DNA from 2 places in the Halioglobus sp. HI00S01 genome. Region 1 is predicted to be linked to the other one. Evidence: predicted binding sites of a transcription regulator. Region 1 holds the regulator's gene; the other holds the start of a gene.
The links. The regulator PhoB, encoded in region 1, activates phosphate uptake and scavenging genes when phosphate is short. The targets are predictions, from matches to a motif close to TGTCATAAANNTGTAACA.

Region 1 (10,726 bases):
GCACAACCAGGATGAGATCGAACGGCTCGGAGCAATGATTGGCGATACCGTCGTTGTGCGCCGGGCAGGGGATGTGATTCCACAGGTGGTTTCCGTGGTGACCGAGCGTCGCCCGGACGATGCCGCGGCTATCCGCTTTCCCGATGCCTGTCCGGTGTGTGGTTCGGCGGTAGAGCGCGAAGCGGACGAGGCGGTGCTGCGATGCCTGGGCGGGCTGGTGTGCGCTGCCCAGCAGAAAGCCGCGATTCGGCATTTCGCGTCGCGACGGGCAATGGATGTCGACGGCCTGGGTGACAAATTGGTCGATCAGATGGTTGACGAGGGTCTGGTGGAAAATGTGGCGGGCCTGTACCAGCTCACCTTTGATCAACTGGTGGGGCTGGAGCGCATGGGGCAGAAATCTGCCGACAAGCTCCTCAAAGCGCTTGAGCAGAGCAAGCAAACGACCTTGCCGCGGTTTATTTTCGCGCTGGGTATCCGCGAGGTAGGCGAGGCCACCGCATTGAATCTGGCGAATCATTTCGGCTCCTGGGCTGATCTGGTAGCCGCCCCGGAAGAAGCTCTGTTGGAGGTCGATGATGTGGGGCCGGTAGTGGCCGACCACCTGCGCCAGTTTTTTGATTCTGAAGGCAGTATGGCAGTAGCGAAGGCGCTGTTGGACGCCGGCGTTGAATGGCCGGCCATCGAAGTAAAGAGCGCTGCCGAATTGCCGTTTGCCGGCCAGACCTGGGTGGTGACGGGCAAGCTCGAAGCGGTGGGCCGCAACGAGGCAAAAAGCCTGCTGCAGTCTCTGGGTGCCAAGGTGGCTGGCAGTGTTTCCGCTAAAACCCACTGTGTTGTCGCTGGCCCAGGCGCCGGGTCGAAACTCGCCAAGGCCTCGGAGCTTGGCATTGATGTTATTGATGAGGAGGCATTTCTCGCTTTGCTAGCCAATCACGGAGTTTCCCCATGATACGGATTGTCGCTTTAGTGCTGCTGTTGATACTGTCCGGCTGCGCCACCAGCCCGCCCTCGAATCAAAACAATCTATGTGAGATTTTTCGCGAGAAAAAGGGCTGGTACGACGACGCCGCCGACGCGCGCAAGGAATGGGGTAGTCCCATCTCCGTCATGATGGCCATCATGTACCAGGAGTCGCGGTTTGTGGCGAAGGCCAAGCCGCCGCGCAAGAAGATCTTTGGCTTCATTCCAGGGCCGCGTCCCTCGGACGCCTACGGTTACAGCCAGGCCAAGAAATCGACCTGGAAGGACTACAAACGTAGTTCCGGTAACTACGGGGCCGATCGCGACGATTTCGCCGATGCCATCGATTTCATTGGCTGGTACAACCATCAATCCAACCGCCGCAATGGTATTAGCAAGTCCGACCCCTATCGCCTGTACCTGGCGTATCACGAGGGCCACGGTGGATACAGCCGGGGCAGCTATCGAAGCAAGGACTGGCTGCAGAGTGTCGCACGAAAGGTGCAGAAAAAGACAGATACCTATGGCGCCCAACTACGCTCGTGTGAAGAAGACCTCAAGGACGACGGCTGGTTCTTCGGCTGGTTCTGAATCAGCTGATGATCGCCCTGTCATCTCCCCTTGCTGCGAATCGTTCGCAATAGCTAACAATCTGTGGCGAAAGTTCGCATAAGTAACCGAAAAGTAACGAATATCAGACCGCTTGCGTGGTGAAATAGCGCCGCAGCTGTGCCACACTCTTAGCGCTTTAGGCGCAGCGGACCAAAAGCGCCCAATAACCACACAGAGCTGCTCACGTGAAACAAACTGATACTCAGAACCCGGAGTACTTCCACAAGGTTGTGGATTGCCAGTACGCCTGCCCCGCGCACACCCCAGTGCCTGAATACATTCGCCTGATTGCTGCAGAACGCTATACCGACGCCTACATGGTCAACTGGGAATCCAACGTGTTTCCCGGTGTCCTGGGCCGCACCTGCGATCGCCCCTGTGAACCCGCCTGTCGGCGTGGCCGGGTCGAAGAGGAGCCGGTAGCGATTTGCCGATTGAAGCGGGTGGCTGCGGATAACAAGGAAGATATCTCTGATCGCCTGCCGAAAATTCCCAGCAAGAAGAACGGCAAGCGCATAGCGCTGATTGGCGCCGGTCCCGCGTCGTTAACGGTGGCACGTGGTCTGGCCCCCCTCGGTTACAGTATCGACATCTACGATAACCAGTTTGCTGGCGGTGGTATGATGCGCAGCCAGATTCCCTCGTTCCGCCTGCCGGCGGAAGTGCTTGATGAGGAAGTGAACTACATCCTGGATATGGGTATTAACGCGACCTTTGATACCTACGTTGACAGCCTCAAGAGCATTCTCGATAAAGATTACGACGCGGTATTCGTCGGCACCGGTGCACCCAAAGGCCGCGGTCTGAACCTGCCAGGCCTTGAAGATGCTAGCGAGCACGTTCACCTTGGTATTGACTGGTTGGCGAGTGTTGCTTTCGAGCACCGTGACAGTGTCGACAAGAAAGTCTTGGTGCTGGGCGGTGGTAATACCGCCATGGATTGCTGCCGAACTTCCAAGCGCCTCGGTGGTGAGGACGTTCGCGTGGTTGTTCGAAGTCCCTTTGAAGATATGAAGGCCTCTCCCTGGGAGAAAGAGGATGCCATGCATGAGGGCATTCCCATCTACAACAACCATGTCCCCAAAGAGTTCGTCATCAAGGACGGCAAGTTCTTGGGCATGCATTTTGAAAAAGTAGAGGCCGTTTACGACGAGGCAGGCAAGCGTTCGCTGGTACCTACTGATGAGCCGCTTGTCTTTATGGAAGCGGATACCGTGCTCATGGCGATCGGCCAGGATAACGCCTTCCCCTGGGTGGAGCGTGACCTCGGTATTGAATTTGGCAAATGGGATATGCCGGTGGTTGATCCGGTGACTTTCCAGTCCACCAACCCCAAGGTGTTTTTTGGTGGCGACGCGGCCTTTGGTCCTGAGAACGTGATTACCGCCGTGGCCCATGGGCACCAGGCAGCGATTTCCATCGACCTTTTTTGCCAGGGTAAGGATGTTACCCAGCGCCCGGCGCCGGGCGTGACGCTGTCCAGCCAGAAGATGGGTGTGCACGAGTGGAGCTACGATAACTCGGTAGAGTCTGACCAACGCCACGTTGTACCGCTGGCACCGCTGGAAGTAGCACTGTCTGATCGCAAGGTGGAAGCCGAACTGGGTTTCGACAGGCCCACCGGGTTCAAGGAAGCCGAGCGCTGCCTGAACTGCGATGTGCAGACGGTGTTCGACGCGCCGCGATGCATCGAGTGCGATGCCTGCGTGGATATCTGTCCGACGGACTGTATTACGTTCACTGACAATGGTGAAGAAACCGACCTGCGTGCACGCCTGACGGGCCCGGCCGGTAACCTGGCCCAGGACTTGTACGTGTCCGCCGATCTGCCGACCGCGCGGGTCATGGTCAAGGATGAGGATGTTTGTCTGCACTGTGGCCTGTGTGCCGAGCGTTGTCCCACTTCCGCCTGGGATATGCAGAAGTTCCTCTACAATGTCATGAAGGCGGGGCAGTAATTATGAAACGATTAGAATCCGTTAATGACTTCGTCATCAAGTTTGCGAACGTCAACGGCACCGGCTCCGCCAGCGCCAACAATATGTTCGCCAAGGCCTTGTTCCGCATGGGCCTGCCCGTGTCGCCCAAGAACATCTTCCCCTCGAATATTCAGGGTCTGCCCACCTGGTACGAGGTGCGAGTCAGCGAGAAGGGTTACCTCGGTCGCCGCGGTGGGGTGGATATCGCCCTGTCGGTGAATCCGCAGAGCATGGCCCAGGACATTCAGGAAGTGGAAGAGGGCGGTTACTTCATTTATGACAATACCAAGCCCCTCGATCTGCGTTTGGTGCGCAACGATGTCAATATCATCGGCATTCCTCTGACGCGTATCTGCAACGATGAGTACTCCGATCCTCGCCAGCGCCAGCTGTTCAAGAACGTCATTTATGTCGGCGCGCTCGCCGCGTTGCTCGATATGGACTTCAAGGTGCTGACCGATCTGGTGAAGGACCAATTCAAGGGCAAGGAGAAACTGATCCTGCCCAATATCCATGCCCTAGAACTCGGCCATCAGTACGCGAAGGCGAATCTCGATTGTCCCATTGGCATTCGGGTGAAAACGTCCGACAAGGTCGGCGACAAAATTTTGCTCGACGGCAATACGGCGCTTGGCCTGGGCGCGATATACGGCGGCGCCACCGTGGCGGCCTGGTATCCTATTACGCCTTCGACATCCGTCGTCGATGCCTATGAAAAGTACGTTCGTCGTGTTCGGATTGATCCAGGTACCGGCGAAAAGAACTACGCCATTGTTCAGGCCGAGGATGAACTGTCGGCGATTGGTATGGTGATTGGCGCGAGCTGGAACGGTGCTCGTGCGTTTACTGCCACCAGTGGCCCGGGTGTATCACTGATGAGTGAATTCCTGGGGCTGGCATACTTTGCTGAGATTCCCACGGTGCTGTTTGACGTACAGCGTGCCGGCCCCTCCACCGGTATGCCGACGCGCACTCAGCAATCCGATATTCTGTCGGCGGCCTATGCGTCGCACGGGGATACCAAGCAAGTGTTGCTGTTTCCCTCTACGCCGAAAGAATGTTTCGATTTTGGCGCCCAGTCATTTGACCTGGCCGAACGGCTCCAGACGCCGATCATTCTGATGACAGATCTAGACCTGGGCATGAATGACAATATGTCCGAGCCGCTGGAGTGGGATGATGCACGCCAGTACGATCGCGGCAAAGTCATGACGGCAGAGCAACTCGAGGAGGGCATTGAGTTCGGTCGCTACCTGGATGTGGATGGCGATGCCATCTGCTATCGCACCTATCCCGGCACCCACCCCAAGCGCGGCGCCTTCTTTACGCGCGGTACTTCGCGTGATGAGTACGCGGTGTATACCGAGAAGGGCGAAGAGTATGAGAAGAACATGCTGCGCCTTATGCGCAAGTGGGACACCATCAAGGAATATGTCCCGCAGCCGGAAGTTGTCGAGGCCTCCGAGAAGACCGACGTCGCGGTGCTTTATTACGGCACCAGTGAAGAATCGTCCCGCGAGTCACTCGATCATCTCGCCGGAGAAGGCATTCACCTGAATGCCATGCGCGTGCGGGCTTTTCCGTTCAACGACGATGTGAAAGCGTTCATCGAAGACCACGAGCAGGTGTTTGTGATCGAGCAGAATCGCGATGCACAGCTGCGCACATTGCTAATGGCAGAGTTTGAGTTTGGTCCGGACAAGCTCAAGTCGGTGCTGTGTTTCGATGGCACGCCAATCAGTGCACGTAACATCAGCAAGCAGATTAAGCAGCATCTCAGCGGAGGGGCGATTGAGCCTCTGCACCGCACCAAGATTGCCAGCCAGGCGGGAGAGTCAGCATGAGTTATCAAATTCCGAAGTTTCGCCACCCGGAACTGCCCGTCAACGACCTCGGTTATACCAAGGCCGATTACGAGGGCTCCATTTCCACGCTGTGCGCCGGCTGCGGTCACGATTCGATTTCCGGTGCTATCGTCAAGGCCTGTCACGAGCTCTCTATCGAACCGCACAAGATTGCCAAGATGTCCGGTATTGGCTGCTCGTCCAAGTCGCCCACGTACTTCCTGGGTAAGTCCCACGGCTTCAATTCGGTGCACGGGCGCATGCCGTCCGTGGTTACCGGTGCCGCTATGGCTAATCGCGACCTGATCTACCTGGGTGTGTCCGGTGACGGTGATACCGCCTCCATTGGCATGGGGCAGTTCGCCCATGTCGCGCGCCGCAACCTGAATATGGTGTATATCGTCATGAACAACGGTTGCTACGGTCTGACAAAAGGCCAGGATTCTGCCACCGCGGACGAGGGTTCCGTCAGCAAGAAGGGCGATGCCAACGTATTCAGTGCGATCGACCTGTGTTCCACCGCGCTGCAAATGGGCGCGACTTTCGTCGCTCGCAGCTTCTCTGGGGACAAGGAGCAGCTGGTGCCGCTAATCAAGGCAGCGATCAGTCATCGCGGTTTTGCGCTGATTGACGTGGTGTCTCCCTGTGTGACGTTTAACAACAACGCCGGCTCGACCAAAAGCTACGAGTTTGTGCGCGAACACGCAGAGGCTACAGGCACGGTCGACTTTGTGCCTATGCAGAAGGAAATCACCACCGACTACGCGCCCGGCTCCAGTCATGAGGTGACTCTGCACGATGGCTCTTCCATTCATCTTTACAAGATGAGCGAAGACCTGGATCCCTTTGACCGTACTTCCGCCCTGATGAATATGGAGAAGCACCGTACCGCCGGCGATATCCTGACGGGGCTGATCTATATGGACAAGGATTCCCGCGACCTGCACGACGTTCTGGAGACCTCCAGACGTCCTCTCAACACCCTGGATGCCGAGGATCTTTGCCCCGGCAACCAGATGCTCAAGAACATTAACGCAAGCCTGCGTTAATTCGACACCCGGTGCCCTGTTTAGCCAAAAGCGGGGCAACTGGGCGATTTTATGGCCCTGTTTGTAATTCTTTGGCCGATTGTCATTTTGTTGTCATAATTTCATCATCTAATACTTCCACTCAGGTGAATGAAGGAAATGGGCTGTGATTGGCGAACGTACTGTTCTGGTTGTCGATGATGAATTTGCGATCCGCGATATGCTGCGCATGGCGCTCGAGATCGCTGAATTTCGTTGCCTGGAAGCGCCTAATATTCAGGAAGCGTATGCCGCTGTGGTCGATCATCGCCCCGACATTATCCTGCTCGACTGGATGCTGCCCGGCGGTAGTGGCCTGGAGCTGCTGCGCAGGCTCAAGCGCGACGACACGTTCCGTGAGATACCGGTGATTATGCTGACCGCCAAGACAGCGGAGGATAACGTCATTCAGGGGCTTGATGTTGGCGCCGATGATTACATCACCAAGCCGTTTGCCCCCCGTGAGTTAATTGCCCGGATCAAGGCGCTGCTGCGCCGTACGGTGGGCGGTGAGGAAAATGCCCGGATGGAGGTCAACGGCCTGATTTTGGATGGGGAAAGTCGCAGGGTGTTCGTGGGCGACGACTCCGTCGATATGGGGCCAACGGAATTCAAGCTGCTGCAGTTTTTTATGTCGCATCCGGAGCGCGCCTATACCCGGGGCCAACTTCTGGACCAGGTATGGGGAGCCAATGTGTATGTGGAAGAGCGCACCGTGGACGTCCACATTCGCCGGTTGCGCAAAGCTTTGCAGGGCGCGGATGCCGACCACAGTAATTTGATCCAGACCGTGCGCGGCACGGGCTATCGTTTTTCATCACGCGGGATATAGGGGGCAACGCCGGAACCTATGGAGTGGTTGGCATCGGTATTTCGGCTGATAGGCACGATCGCACTCGCGGCCTTGGCGGGCTTTTACTTCGGTAATCCACTGGTATGGGCGCTGCTTGCTGCAATTGGTCTCCTGCTGTTCTGGTCGCTGCAGTTGTGGCGGCTCCAGGAATGGCTCGCTGACATTAGTAAGGCGCCGCCAGACCTGTTTGGTGTGTGGGGCGAGGTTGTCGCCCGCGTCTACAAGGGTCAGCGCAAGGCAACTGCCACTGAAGAGCGACTGCAGTCGACGGTGGATTATCTCCTGGATTCATTTGCCGCGATGCGCGATGGCGTGGTGATTATTGATAGTCAGGGAGCGCTGCGCTGGTGTAACGATGCTGCCCAGGGCTTGCTGACGCTGCGCTATCCGGACGATATTGGCCAGGCCATATCCAATATCGTGCGCCAGCCTGAGTTTGCCGAGTATCTTACGGAGGGCGACTATGGCGATCCGCTGGTATTTGAGACCAGCGGGCCTATCAAGTTTCACCTGCAGCTGGTGGTTACCCAGTTTGCAGAGGGCGATACCTTGTTGTTCGTCCGGGATGTAACCAATGTGGTGCGCACAGAGCAGATGCGGCGCGACTTTGTCGGCAACGTTTCGCACGAATTGCGTACCCCACTGACGGTGATAAGCGGTTACCTGGGAACGTTCATCGCTGACCCTGGCAACATTCCGCAGCAGTATGTGCGCGCCATGAAACAAATGGCCGGGCAGGCAGATCGGATGGAAAACCTGCTCAAGGATTTGCTCTGGCTGTCGCGTATTGAGAGCACCGAGAGCCAGGCCAAGGGAGAGACTGTCGACGTGGCCACATTGCTGGAGGAGTTGAAGGAAGAGGTGAGCAACACGCATCCGGACAATCCGCTACAATTGGACATACAGAGTCAGGGCAAGGTCTCCGGCGATTATCGGGAATTGTATAGCGCTGTCTCTAATCTGGTGTTCAACGCCTTTAAGTACAGTGATGAGGGTGTTCCTGTCACGGCTCGTTGGCGCCAGGATGAGAATAATTTGATACTGGACATCGTCGATCAGGGGATTGGTATTGATCCCCGTCATTTTGCCCGGTTAACAGAGCGCTTTTATCGTGTGGACGATAGTCGCTCTTCCGAGACGGGGGGTACCGGTCTCGGCCTGGCCATTGTGAAACACGTGGCCGCAGCGCATGGTGCGCAATTGGATATTGATAGCAAACTGGGGTCGGGGAGTACCTTCTCTCTTGTATTCCCTTCGCAAGACTAGAGCCCCGAGGAACAGGATATGCTTAAGCAGGACGATTACAAACAGCACATTTCCGAGAAGTTCAATACTGAACTTGAGGCCATCAAAAATCACTTGCTGGAAATGGGCGGCAAGGTAGAGCAGCAGCTCAGCGAGGCGGTAGAGGCGCTGGTCTCTCGTGACACGGGTGAGGCCGAGACCATTGTGCAGCGCGATCACGAGGTCAACGAAATGGAGATGGCCATCGATGACGAGTGCGCCACTATCCTGGCCCGGCGTCAGCCTGCGGCCAGCGATTTGCGCCTGGTTGTGGCGGTTATGAAGGTAAATACCGACGTTGAGCGCATTGGTGATGAGGCAGCCAAAATCGCCCGCCAGGCCATTCGCCTCGCAGAGGAAAACATCTCGCCGAGCAACTACGTCGAGATTCGCCATATTGGGAGTCATGTGGCCTCTATGCTGCGCAAATCGCTCGACGCCTTTGCTCGCCTGGACCTGGAGCTTGCGGTAGAGGTGGTTAAGGAAGACCGGGCGGTCGACAAGGAGTACGACAGTGCCATGCGCGCCCTGATGACCTTTATGATGGAGGATCCGCGCGATATCGGGCCGATTCTCAACGAAATGTGGGCACTGCGCAGTCTGGAGCGCATCGGCGATCACGCGGCCAATATTGCCGAGCACGTGGTCTATCTGGTGCGCGGACAGGATGTGCGTCATCGCAGCCTGGAAGATTTCATCGAGCAGGTTGGCGATATTTGATTTATCAGGGTAGCTGTCACTGCCAGGCCGTGCGGTTTCAGGTTGAAACCCCGGCAGCGGTGGAAATTGAGCGCTGTAATTGCTCTGTTTGCCGCAAGTCCGGCTACCTGCACCTGATTGTCCCCCGCTCGCGTTTCACCCTGTTGGCGGGCGAGGAGCACATCACCACATACACGTTTAACAGTGGCGTAGCGCAACATACCTTTTGCAAGATTTGCGGTATCAAACCCTTCTATACGCCGCGTTCCAATCCCGATGGCATCGACGTTAACCTGAATTGTCTCGACGAAATGCCGGCGCAGGTGAATATTGTCGAGTTCGATGGCCAGGACTGGGAAAACAACGCTCACAAGCTTGCCCACAAGTCGGTCGAGATTTGACATGAAAGCCCGCCCCAGTAGCCCTTGTTGCCGCTAATTTTCCATATAAAACAATAGGATACGACTGTAATATTCCCGTAACATTTTCGCCATAGACTGCTCCCGAATCCCTGCCAGTTGGCGGGGAAATATCGCCAAGACTCAGGGAGTTCTCAGCAAGTGAAAAAGCAAATTGCAAGTGTCATTGCACTGGCCGCGGCCATCGGGGTTGTGTCAAATGTGCAAGCCCAAGGACGCGATACCGTCAGTATCGTCGGTTCATCCACGGTCTATCCGTTCGCCACCGTCGTCGCAGAGCGCTTTGGTCGTTCCACAGACTTCAAGACTCCCAAAATCGAGTCGACAGGTTCCGGTGGCGGACTGAAGCTTTTCTGTAAGGGCCTCGGTGCCGGTACCCCCGACATTACCAATGCATCGCGCCGCATCAAGAAGAGCGAGTTTGATGATTGCCAGCAGAACGGCGTGACCGATATTCTGGAAGTCCTGGTAGGCTACGATGGCATTGCCATTGCCAACAGCCGCAAGGCCGATCAGATGGAACTTAGCCTGAAAGATATCTACATGGCGCTGGCCAAGGATATTCCCGGCCCCGACGGCAAGCTGATGCCCAACCCATATACCACCTGGAAGGATGTGAACCCCGCACTGCCGGCTATCAAGATTGAAGTGCTTGGTCCGCCCCCCACATCAGGTACCCGTGATGCGTTTGCTGAGCTTGCCCTGGGCGGCGGTGCTCAGGCAGTACCGGCTCTCAAGACCCTGCGTGGCATGGGTGCTGACGATGCGGTAGCCCTCAGGGCAGCCATGGCATCGTTGGGCATTCCTGCCGGTGTTTACGATTCCTATCTTGAGAAGAAAGGCAAAGCACCCAAGGGTAAGGACATCTTCAAGACAGTGGCCTACGCGGTGCGTGAAGATGGTGCCTACATCGAAGCTGGAGAGAACGACAACCTGATCGTGCAGAAGCTGGAAGCCAATCCCAATGCCTTGGGCATCTTCGGCTTCAGTTTCCTGGATGAGAACG
Region 2 (10,726 bases), on a different contig from region 1:
CAATCCCAAAGCGTGACTTAAACGCATGCCAGATGTCCGGGCGGAGTCCGTTGCCCATGACCGTACGCAGCGGGGTAGCATAGTCGTCTTCCTGGGCGGGCGTCGCGAGCAGGTACCGGCAGATTTCACCGATATAAATAAAGCAGGTTGCCCCGGCTTCACGTACCTCGGGAACAAAGGCTGTCGCTGAAAATTTGCGCCGCAGGAACAGGCTCGCACCCGTCAGGAAGGCCGCCCCGGCGCCTAGAAAAAGCCCCGTACCATGGTAGAGCGGCAGGCACAGATAAATGCAGTCGTGCTCATCGCAGCGCAAGCCCACAAGACTGGAGAGACCTGCCGATAAGAGCAGCCGTTTATTGCTGACCACACTGGCTTTTGGCAGCCCGGTGGTGCCCGAGGTGAAAATGTTGAGTGCACTGTCAGCGATGGTCACATCCTCGGTTTCCGCGAGGTCGTGGGATTCGCGCGCAGCTGCCGCTTCCCCGAGGTCCACTGCCCACTCCGGGCAGGGCGTTGCGCCGTGGTCCGCCACATAGAAGCTGCTGCGCAGTGCCTCGAGGTCCTCGCCCTGGGTGAGCTGATCCAGGGGAGAAATTCGCTCCTCGCCGAAGATGCAAAAGCGCGAGCCAGTGATCGTCAGGCAGTGGGCGAGCGATTTACCAATGAGATTGTGGTTGATCAGTGATGCGCAGGCGCCCAGTTTATTGATAGCCACCAGGCAGCTGAGATACTCGATCCGGTTCTCCATGAACAGGCTGACGGTGTCGCCCCGGGCAACCCCCGCGTGCTGCAATGCCCTGGCAAATCGGTTGGCCTCACGATTGAACTCACCCCACGTGCATTCTGTGCCCTCGAAGGTGATTGCCACATGATGAGGCAGTTTTTCGGCCTGTTGCTGGACTCGCATGGCAACACAGTCTCGCGCGGAGGCGGGCCTGGGCTTAATCATGCCGGGTAGTTTGGCGAGTACCGGAACGGCCCGGGCAATGCCGACTGCGCTTCTCATCTGATCAGGCTCTCTGTCAACAGGGAAGGGGTAACCTTAGCTATCATTGTCCGCGCATGCCAGTGCAAACACACCGGCCAGCGCGGCGTGATCTGAGAGGTCTCGCCAGTGCCCGCGGCACAGGCGATCACAGCTGAGCGGCGTGATACCTCGATAGTAAATACGATCCACGGGCAGCAGGGGTGCCCAGACGGGAAAGGTGCGCGCGTGTCGGCCCTGTAACTCGGCGAATAACTCAGTCAGGTTGAGATCGTCGTGCAGATGGTTTTCGGCCCGTCGGCGCCAGTCGTTGAAGTCTCCGGCAATAATCATCGGCTCGTCGCCCGGCACGTGTTGATCAATCCGGGCGGTCAGGGCCTGCAGTTGTTCCTTGCGCTCCTGCTCCAGCAGACCGAGGTGCACGCACAACGTATGCAGTGGCTTGGCGGCGCCAGGTATCTCGATGATGCCGTGCAGAATGCTGCGACTGGAGCGCGGAAATTTCGAGACATCGATATTTTCCCAGGCCACAAAGGGGTAGCGACTCAATATAGCGTTACCGTGATCCCCCTTGCGATAAATGGCGTTGCGGCCATAGGCATAGTGCGGCCAGGCCTGGTCAGCGAGGAATTCAAAGTGCGGTTGCTCGGGGTATGAAAACTTGCGTTTCTGGGCATCAGTTTGGATGGCAGTGCCGTGAATTTCCTGCAGAAAGACGATGTCGGCCTCGGTTTCGGTAATGCGATCACGCATCGACTCCAACATGAATTTTCGGTTGCCCGTGGTATAGCCCTTGTGGATGTTATAGGTGAGCGCTTTGATCTGGATGGCGGACATTCAACAACTCAGTAATTTTCATGCGCTGCCGGCGCGCATAGCTGGCGGGCCGTCAGTAGCTCCGGCGGCAGGCCCAGGAGCAGGCTCGAGTGCGCATTGGGCAGCCAGCGGAGCATGCGTGGCTACTGCCCGCTAACGATAAATGCAGCGAGTGCGCGTCGCTCTGTCTCGCTGAGCGGCAGTAGCGGCATAGGCGCCTGGGGTGCTACCAGGGCCCGTTCAACTGCGTCGTAGCTGACCTCGACCAGGGGCAAGGGGTTCTCGCCCTGTTCATGGCAAGTGGAACAAGCGTGCTGCTGGTAGAGCGCAGCACCTTGTCGAGCCAGTGCCTGTACATCGCTCTGCGCTACCCAGTCGGGTGTGGTCGTGTCTGCGGCAGTATTGAGCGCGTCGAGGGCATTTGGCCCCTGGGCTGGTGTATCTGTAGAGACGCGGTATATGGCACCGGCGTAATCGTCAGAGATATAAATGGCACCGTCCGGGCCCTGAATAACGTCGACCGGGCGTCCCAGTATATTGCCGTTCTGATTGAAGCCGCCGAGAAAGGTTCGTTCCTCGATACCATCGTCGCTGAAGTGCAGGGATACCACTTCATAGCCATCGGGTTCGCTGCGGTTCCAGGACCCGTGGAGTGCGACCAGGGCCACGAGGTCGAAGTCTCCGGGCCAGTCGCTGCCGTCCACAAAGCTGATACCCAGGGGGGCATTGTGGGCACGAAAGCCGTGCACGGGGGCGACAGGAAGTCGCTGCTGGGCGAGGGGATCGGGGCCCATGTCCTTGTCCGGAACGTTGTTGCCGTTGAAGTACGGCCAGCCGTAAAAATTACCTAACTCCACCCGGTTGAGTTCACAGGGAGGAAAGTTGTCGCCGAGCATGTCCCGGCCGTTGTCAGTGGCGTACAGCGCGCCGTCAACAGGCGACCAATCGAACCCGACACTGTTGCGCAGGCCAGTGGCAAATATTTCGCCGTCACTGCCATCGGCCCTGAAGCGCATGATAGTCGCTCTGCGCGGGTCGGACTCTACGCAGATGTTGCAGGTTGAGCCCTGGGCCAGGTACAGCATGCCATCCGGCCCGAAGCGAATGGTTTTGCTCCAGTGGTTACCGTCGCCGGTGAGGCTGGTGACAACGTCTTCGTAGTGGTCCACTGTCGCGCCGGCGTTGTGGTCGAAGCGGATACGACCAATGCGCTCGCGCTCAGCGATATAGAGCCATTCACCGTCAAAGTCCATGCCCTGGGGGCGATCCAGCTCGCTGATGATGGTGCGCCGGGCGTCGCTGTAGCCGTCGCCATCGCGGTCGGGTTCGAGGAGCACAATGTCGCCGGCGTGAGGACGGCTGACCAATAGATCGCCGGCCTGGGTGAAGCGCAGGAAGCGCGCCTTGGGTAAATCGTTGGCGAAGATCTGTACCGAGAAGCCGTCAGGCAGCGTGTAGTGTTGCTGCGCGGATTGCTCATCAATACTTGCCCCGGGGCGGCCGGTGGCAACATTAAGAATCATGGAAACACTGTAATTGGCAATGTTGCCACTCATGAGCAGACTGACCCAGGCGATCGCGAGTAAGCCGACGAATACCAGAACTCCGGCGAGCAGTTTTTTCAAGGGATGAATCCTTTTGTGTTGGCCTATCCCCAGATATTAGTCCGCATCGCTGCCACAAGCGAGAGCTGGTGTTATTCGGGCTGGTTACGCGTATCGCTGAGATTGTTCTTTACGGCTGCCAGGTGCTCGCCGAATGAATCACCCAGGCGCAGGGCCAGGCAGGTTGCCAGCACGTCGATGATGACCAGCTGGGCAATACGAGAGCTCATGGGGGTGTAGAGGTCGGTGTCCTCACCACTCTCCACGCCCAGGACCAGATCGCAGGTGTTGGCCAGTGGTGAGCCTGGGGCGGTCAGGGCTAGTACGCGGGCACCAGTGCCAGCGGCCAATTGTGCCAGCTCCACCATCGCCGTGGTGCGGCCGGTGTAGGAAATGCACACCAGGCAGTCGTCGCGGGTCAGGCCTGTGGCCAGCATGCGTTGATTGATGATGTCCGTATGGGCCGATACGGGCACTGGGAAACGCAGTAATTTGTGTTGCGCATCCAGGGCCACTGAGGCCGAAGCCCCCAGTCCGCACAGGGCGATCGAGCGGGCGCTGGCCAGGGCGTCAACAGCTCGATGCAGTGACTCCAGCTGCAGGTGTTGCTGCGCACTGTTGAGGCTGGCCTGGGTGTGCTCAAACACCTTTGCCACGACCTGGCCGGCTGAGTCGTCGGTGTCGATGTCCTGGGTGATGCGGGGCTGGCGTCGGGCGAGCTCGCCCGCCAGCGCCAGTTTAAAATCCGGAAAGCCCTTATATCCCAGGCCAGTGCAGAAGCGGTTTACCGTCGGTTCGCTGACGCCGGCGAGGGTGGCCAGGGTGGCGGTGCTCATGGAAACCACCGCCTGCGGGTCTCCAGTTACGCAGGCGGCCAGCTTGTGCGCAGATTTGCTGCGTTTAACCCTGGGGTCGGCGAGATCGGCCAGTAGTGTCATGGGCGTACTCCGTACAATCCATAAATATGTAATAAAAATACATAAAGATGCTCATAATAGCTTGAATGATGCAAAAAATGGAACTAAAGTTCATTAAATGTAATAAAATTACACGCGAGTGAGCTCATGTTAGAACAGACACTGGCCGCAAGCCGGGTTTTGCCGGTGGTAACGGCAGGTGATATCAGCGCAACGATCAATCTGGCCCGCGCGTTGCAGCGAGGTGGCATGACTGCCATAGAAATCACCCTGCGCACGCCGACGGCGCTGGACGCTATCGCCGCGGTGCAGCGTGAAGTTCCCGAATTGTTGGTCGCCGCCGGAACCGTGAATACACCTGCAGACGTCGCCAGGGTGGTCGATGCCGGGGTGACGCTGGCGCTCAGCCCCGGGGCGACCCCGGCGCTGTTGCAGGCCGCTGCTGAGGCGCCGCTGGATTTTGTACCTGGTGTCGCAAGTGCCTCTGAGATCCTGCAGGCCCAGGCCTATGGTTTTGAGTTATTCAAACTATTTCCCGCGGTCACGCTCGGGGGGTTGGGCATGTTGAAAGCCCTGGGCGGGCCTTTCCCTGAGGCCAGGTTCTGTCCCACCGGGGGGCTTAGCCCCGAGAACTTTCGCGATTTTCTGGCCCTGCCCAATGTGGTGTGTTGCGGTGGGTCGTGGATGGTCGCTTCGAGTCTGGTGGCCGGCGGCGACTGGGATGAAATTGAAAGACTGGCGCGCGAGGCCATGTCGACAGACACACAGAGATCAGGAGAAAACACATGACACAGCGTAGGCCCATCCGAGTGGGCATTATGGGGTTCGGCCAGACCGGCCGCCAGATCTATCAGCTGGCTGCTGCCAGCGACGATCTTGAGGTGGTGGCTATCGCCGATATCGGCAAACCGGAAATTCTGCACTACCTCTTGTGCTCAGAGGGGTCTGACCCCGAGCAGCATAGACTCGAGGGCAACTTTCTGGTCAATCATCGTTTCCGGGCGCGGCTGATGGAAATTGATCGCCCGGCGGAGATGCCCTGGGATATCTTCGGCGTGGACATGGTCATTGATTCCACGGGTAAGTATCGCGATCGTCGTTATATGGAAGATCATCTGGGCAATGGCACGCCGCGCGTACTCCTGCGCACGCTGCCGACTGATGGGATTGATCGCATTGTCATTCCGGGTATTAACGAGCAGAGCGCCACGGCCAACGATCGCATGATATCCGCTGGCAGCGCGACGACCAGCGCGCTGGCCCTGCTGCTGGACAGCCTTGCCGGCCACTTTGAGATCGAGTGCGGCAGCATGACTACCGTCCATGCCTTTACCTCTGATCAGGCACTGCAGGACTATGCGGGCTCGGACTTCCGCCGCAGTCGTTCTGCCGCCAAGAATATTATTCCTAACAGCCATGAGGCCGCCCTGTGGCTCGGCAACATTCTGCCTCAGTTCGACGGCAAGATACTGACCTCAGCGCTGAATGTGCCGGTTCAGGAGGGTTGTCTGCTCGACGTCAATCTGGTGCTGGGCGATGCCTCCGTGGACGCCGATGCGGTCAACGAAGTTATGCGCGCTGCCGCCGCGGCAAAGCCGGGCATTCTCGGCGTTGCGGAGGATCCAATTGTGTCTTCCGATGTCATCGGTAGCCCCCTCTCGTTGCTGTTCGATGCTAAGGGCACCATCAAGGCGGGCAACAACACCATTAAAACCCTGAGTTGGTATGAAAATCTCGGGCACGCCTCGCGGCTGCTGGACGTGGTCAGGCTGTATGCCACGCTCGATGCGCAGAAGGAGGCCGCGTAAATGAAAGTTGCAATTAATGGTTTTGGTCGTATTGGCCGTTCGGTATTTCGTATTCTCGAAAGCGTCGAAGGTGTCGATGTGGTCGCCATCAATGATTTGTTCGATAACGATGCGCTGCGCTATTTATTGAGTTACGACACGGTCATGGGCCCCTTCGGAAAAAACCTGGCGCTGGAGGGTGACGAATTTGTCACCGACAAGGGGCGGGTGAAACTCCTCAAGGAACGCTTGCCTGCCGACTTACCCTGGCGCGAGCTGGGTATTGATGTGGTGGTGGAGGCCACCGGCGTATTTCGCGCCCGAGAACAGCTACAGCAACACCTGGCAGCTGGCGCCGGTCGGGTTGTGCTAACAGTACCCTCGAAAGATCCCGTTGACTACACCGTGGTACTGGGTGTGAATGACGAGGGCCTTGTCCCCGAGCATCGGATCATCTCCAACGCCAGCTGTACGACGAATTGCCTGGCGCCAATGGCGCGGGTGCTCAACGATGCCTTTGGTATTGAAGAGGGCGTCATTAACACCGTACACGCGTACACCAATGACCAACGTCTGGCGGACGTGCCGCACTCAGATTGGCGCCGCAGTCGGGCCGCTGCGGAAAATATTATTCCCACGTCGACCGGTGCCGCCAAAGCTGTCGGCGAGGTATTGCCCCAGTTGCAGGGGAAACTGCACGGTATCGCTGCGCGGGTGCCGGTGCCGGACGGTTCCGTGGTTGACCTGTTTGTGAAGCTGGGTAAATCGGTGACCACCGACGAGGTCAATGCGGTGGTGCGTGAGGCCGCGCAGTCCGACCGACTCAAAGGAATTCTCCAGTACAGCGATACGCCGATCGTCTCTTCAGATATTATCGGCAACTCACACTCTTCGATTTACGATGCAGGTTTTAGCGGCGTGACCGCCGATCGCTATCTGCGAGTGCTCAACTGGTACGATAACGAGTGGGGTTACTCCTCGCGGGTGTGTGACCTGTTGGGCCGGATCAGTCACTGGTAGCAGGAACCAAACATGGAAGCAGATTACGCAAGCTTGCGCGGCAATGTCAGTTTGCTGGGAAGAATCCTGGGTGAAACCGTGGCCAGTGCAGAAGGCGAGGACTTTCTGGCGCTGATTGAGCGTATTCGAACGTTGTCTCGCGGTGCCCGCGACGGCGACGTCGATGATCGACAGTCATTACTGGAGCAGTTGCGCGGGCTGGAGGGCGAGCAACTGGTGCCGGTGGCTCGCGCTTTCGCCCAGTTTCTGAACCTGGCCAATATCGCCGATCAACAGCATATGATTTCGCGGGGCATGGACCCGCTGCTGTCAGCGTCACGGAATCTCGACAGTAACCTGCGTGAGCTTGCCACGGAGGGAGCGTCGGCTGCGGATATCGCCGCTGCGATTGCCAATCTCAATATTGAGTTAGTGCTGACCGCGCACCCTACCGAGATTACGCGGCGCACGCTTATTCATAAGCACGGAGAGATTGGGCGTTGCCTGAGCCAATTGGAGCTGGGCGGGCTGGCTGAACGCGAGCGTGAGCATCTCCACGCGCGCTTGCGCGAGCTCATCGCCCAGATATGGTACGGCGATGATTTCCGCACGGAACGCCCCAGCCCTGTCGACGAGGCCAAGTGGGGTTTCGCTGTTGTCGAAGAATCGCTGTGGTGGGCTGTCCCCGAGTTCCTGCGGCGCCTCGATACTGCGCTGCAGGAACATGGCGATTGCCAGCTGCCGCTGGATGCGGCCCCGGTGTCATTCGTGTCCTGGATGGGGGGCGACCGCGACGGCAATCCCAATGTGACGGCGGCCGTGACGCGTGAAGTATTGCTGCTGAGTCGCTGGCAGGCGGTTGAGTTGTATCTGGGCGATCTCAATCGCCTGATTGAAGAGCTGTCTATGACTCGTTGCAGTGCCTCGCTACAGGCGCTGGCCGGTGGCGCCCACGAACCCTACCGTGCAGTGGTGCGCAATTTGCGCACGCTGCTGCGTCGCACTCGCGATCATATTGAAGCCCAGCTCAATGACGAGTTGCCCCAAGAGGGTGACATTCTCACCGACATCGCCCAGCTCTGGGATCCCCTTGAAGCCTGTTATCAGTCGCTGCTCGAGTGCGGTATGGAGATTATTGCCCGGGGCACGTTGCTCGATGTGTTGCGTCGGGTGCGTTGCTTTGGCGTGCACCTGGTGCGCCATGATGTACGCCAGGACAGCACCCGTCATACGGAGGTTTTATCCGAGCTGACCACGTATCTTGGTCTCGGGGATTACGCCGATTGGGATGAACCTGCGCGCCAGGCATTTTTGTTGCGCGAACTGTCCAGTCGCCGCCCGCTGGTGCCGCGCAACTGGCAGCCCAGCGCTGACGTTCAGGAAGTCCTGGACACCTGTGCCGTAGTTGCCCAACAGCCACCCGAGGCACTCGGTGCCTATGTGATTTCCATGGCCAGGCAGGCCTCGGATGTATTGGCTGTACACCTGTTGTTACAGGATGCCGGTGTTACTTACTCGCTGCCGGTGGCGCCCCTGTTCGAAACGCTGGATGATCTTTCCCGGGCGCGTCAGGTGGTCACAACGCTACTAGATGACAGCTGGTATCGAGGGCATATTGGCGGTCAGCTGATGGTGATGATTGGTTACTCGGATTCTGCCAAGGATGCCGGCGTGCTGGCCGCATCCTGGGCGCAGTATCGCGCCCAGGAGGAACTGCTGGAGGTGTGCGGGGCTCATCAAGTGAGCCTCACGCTATTCCATGGCCGCGGCGGCACGATTGGCCGCGGCGGTGCGCCGGCGCGCGAGGCATTGCTGTCACAGCCGCCTGGTTCGTTGCGCAATGGCCTGCGAGTTACCGAGCAGGGCGAGATGATTCGCACCAAGCTTGGGTGGACGTCACTGGCGGTCAAAACACTGGCCCTCTATACCGTGGCTATTTGTCGCGCGAATCTGCAGACGCCGCCAGCACCGAGCGATGCCTGGCGAGAGATCATGGACACCTTGTCAGAGCGATCCTGCGATGCCTACCGCGCGGTGATTCGTGGTGAGCCCGAGTTTGTCCCTTATTTTCGCCATGCGACGCCGGAACAGGAGCTGGCCAAGTTGCCGCTGGGTTCACGGCCTGCCAGGCGCAAGAGCGGCGGAGGTATCGAAAGCCTGCGCGCAATTCCCTGGATTTTTGCTTGGTCACAGAACCGGCTGATGTTGCCGGCATGGCTGGGTGCGGGTGAGGCCCTGGCGATGGCGGTGGCTGATGGCGAGGGTGACCGCTTGCAGGAAATGGCCGAGCAGTGGCCTTTCTTTGCGGCCAGGTTGTCGATGCTGGAAATGGTGTTTGCCAAGAGTGAATCGGGGCTGTCGGCGTTTTATGACGACCGCCTGGTGCCGGATGAGCTCAGACCGATTGGCGAGCAGCTGCGCGCCAAGCTCGCCAGTGACACTGCGACGGTGCTGGCGCTGACCGGTGCTGAATCGCCCATGGGAGAGGATTCCTGGGAGGCGGAATCATTGCGGTTGCGCAATATTTATACAGACCCGCTGAACTTCCTGCAGGCGGAGCTGCTGCGCCGCAACCGCGAGGCGTCTCGCCCGGAACTCGAGCGTGCGATTATGGTCACAATTGCCGGTATCGCCGCAGGGATGCGCAATACAGGCTGATGTTCTTGACCCGGGCGTGTCTGCTGCTGAGAATAGCCGCTGATAGAAATACTCTGAGGAAAATTCCATGTCACAGATTGTCCGTACGCTCTGCCTGTTTGTTGCTCTTGCCCTGGTAGGGCAGGGGGCCGTGGCGCAAGACAAATACGCCAAAACGCTCTCGGCGTTCCAAGCCGCCGCAGGTACGGCGCCATTTTTTAACAATGCCTATGGCTATGCCTTGTTCCCGACCATTGGCAAAGGCGGTATTGGCATTGGCGGCGCTCACGGCGGAGGCCAGGTCTACGTGGGTGGTCGCCATGTCGGCAACACCACCATGACCCAGCTGACGATGGGTTTCCAGCTGGGTGGCCAGGCGTTTAGCCAGATCGTTTTCTTCGAAGACCAGCGCGCATACCGTGAGTTTACGACAGGCAACTTCGAGTTCAGTGCCCAGGCAACAGCCGTCGCCCTGACGGCGGGTGTGTCGGCGGAAGCGAATACCGGCGGCGGTCTGGCGGCAGGCGCCTCGGGAGGGCAGAACGATGCCTCTACCTACAATTCGGGCTATCGCAAGGGTATGGCCATCTTCACTATCGCCAAGGGCGGCTTGATGTATGAGGCCGCACTCGGCGGACAGAAATTTACTTACACCCCGCTATAGCGCGGTGTCAGGATGACGATAAGCCCGGCCTTCGCGCCGGGCTTTTTTGTGGCTGGCCGAGGGTGATCAGCTGGCCAGCTTTGGCTTGGCCTTGGGCCGCGCTTTGGCAGGCGCTTTCTTACGCGCGGGTGCCTTTTTTACCGTGGCCTTCTTTTTCGCCGCTGGTTTTTTCTTTGCTGCGGCTTTCTTTACCGGAGCCTTTGCCGCCGCCGTTTTTTTGGTAGGCGCTTGTTTGGTGGCCGCCTTTTTCCCTGCAGGTGCTTTTTTCTTGGCAGCGGGCTTTTTCTTTGCCGCAGCTTTCTTTTTGGCAGCAGCTT

Region 2: a site for PhoB is predicted at 4,360-4,377, ahead of hexR (transcriptional regulator HexR). Genes of this name have one in related genera too.

Annotation. Positions count from the first base shown of each region.
Region 1 covers NZ_LWEE01000322.1:7,534-18,259, forward strand. The annotation lists gene ligA (NAD-dependent DNA ligase LigA) at 1-952, shown strand, start outside; gene A3709_RS19750 (transglycosylase SLT domain-containing protein) at 949-1,554, shown strand; gene A3709_RS19755 (FAD-dependent oxidoreductase) at 1,761-3,533, shown strand; gene A3709_RS19760 (2-oxoacid:acceptor oxidoreductase subunit alpha) at 3,536-5,398, shown strand; gene A3709_RS19765 (2-oxoacid:ferredoxin oxidoreductase subunit beta) at 5,395-6,447, shown strand; gene phoB (phosphate regulon transcriptional regulator PhoB) at 6,596-7,297, shown strand; gene phoR (phosphate regulon sensor histidine kinase PhoR) at 7,316-8,584, shown strand; gene phoU (phosphate signaling complex protein PhoU) at 8,603-9,322, shown strand; gene A3709_RS19785 (GFA family protein) at 9,319-9,702, shown strand; gene A3709_RS19790 (substrate-binding domain-containing protein) at 9,862-10,726, shown strand, end outside.
Region 2 covers NZ_LWEE01000006.1:69,594-80,319, forward strand. The annotation lists gene A3709_RS01755 (long-chain-acyl-CoA synthetase) at 1-1,006, opposite strand, end outside; gene A3709_RS01760 (endonuclease/exonuclease/phosphatase family protein) at 1,043-1,822, opposite strand; gene A3709_RS01765 (PQQ-dependent sugar dehydrogenase) at 1,945-3,426, opposite strand; gene hexR (transcriptional regulator HexR) at 3,498-4,343, opposite strand; gene eda (bifunctional 4-hydroxy-2-oxoglutarate aldolase/2-dehydro-3-deoxy-phosphogluconate aldolase) at 4,470-5,111, shown strand; gene A3709_RS01780 (type I glyceraldehyde-3-phosphate dehydrogenase) at 5,108-6,130, shown strand; gene gap (type I glyceraldehyde-3-phosphate dehydrogenase) at 6,131-7,129, shown strand; gene ppc (phosphoenolpyruvate carboxylase) at 7,142-9,766, shown strand; gene A3709_RS01795 (hypothetical protein) at 9,834-10,409, shown strand; gene A3709_RS01800 (wax ester/triacylglycerol synthase family O-acyltransferase) at 10,476-10,726, opposite strand, start outside.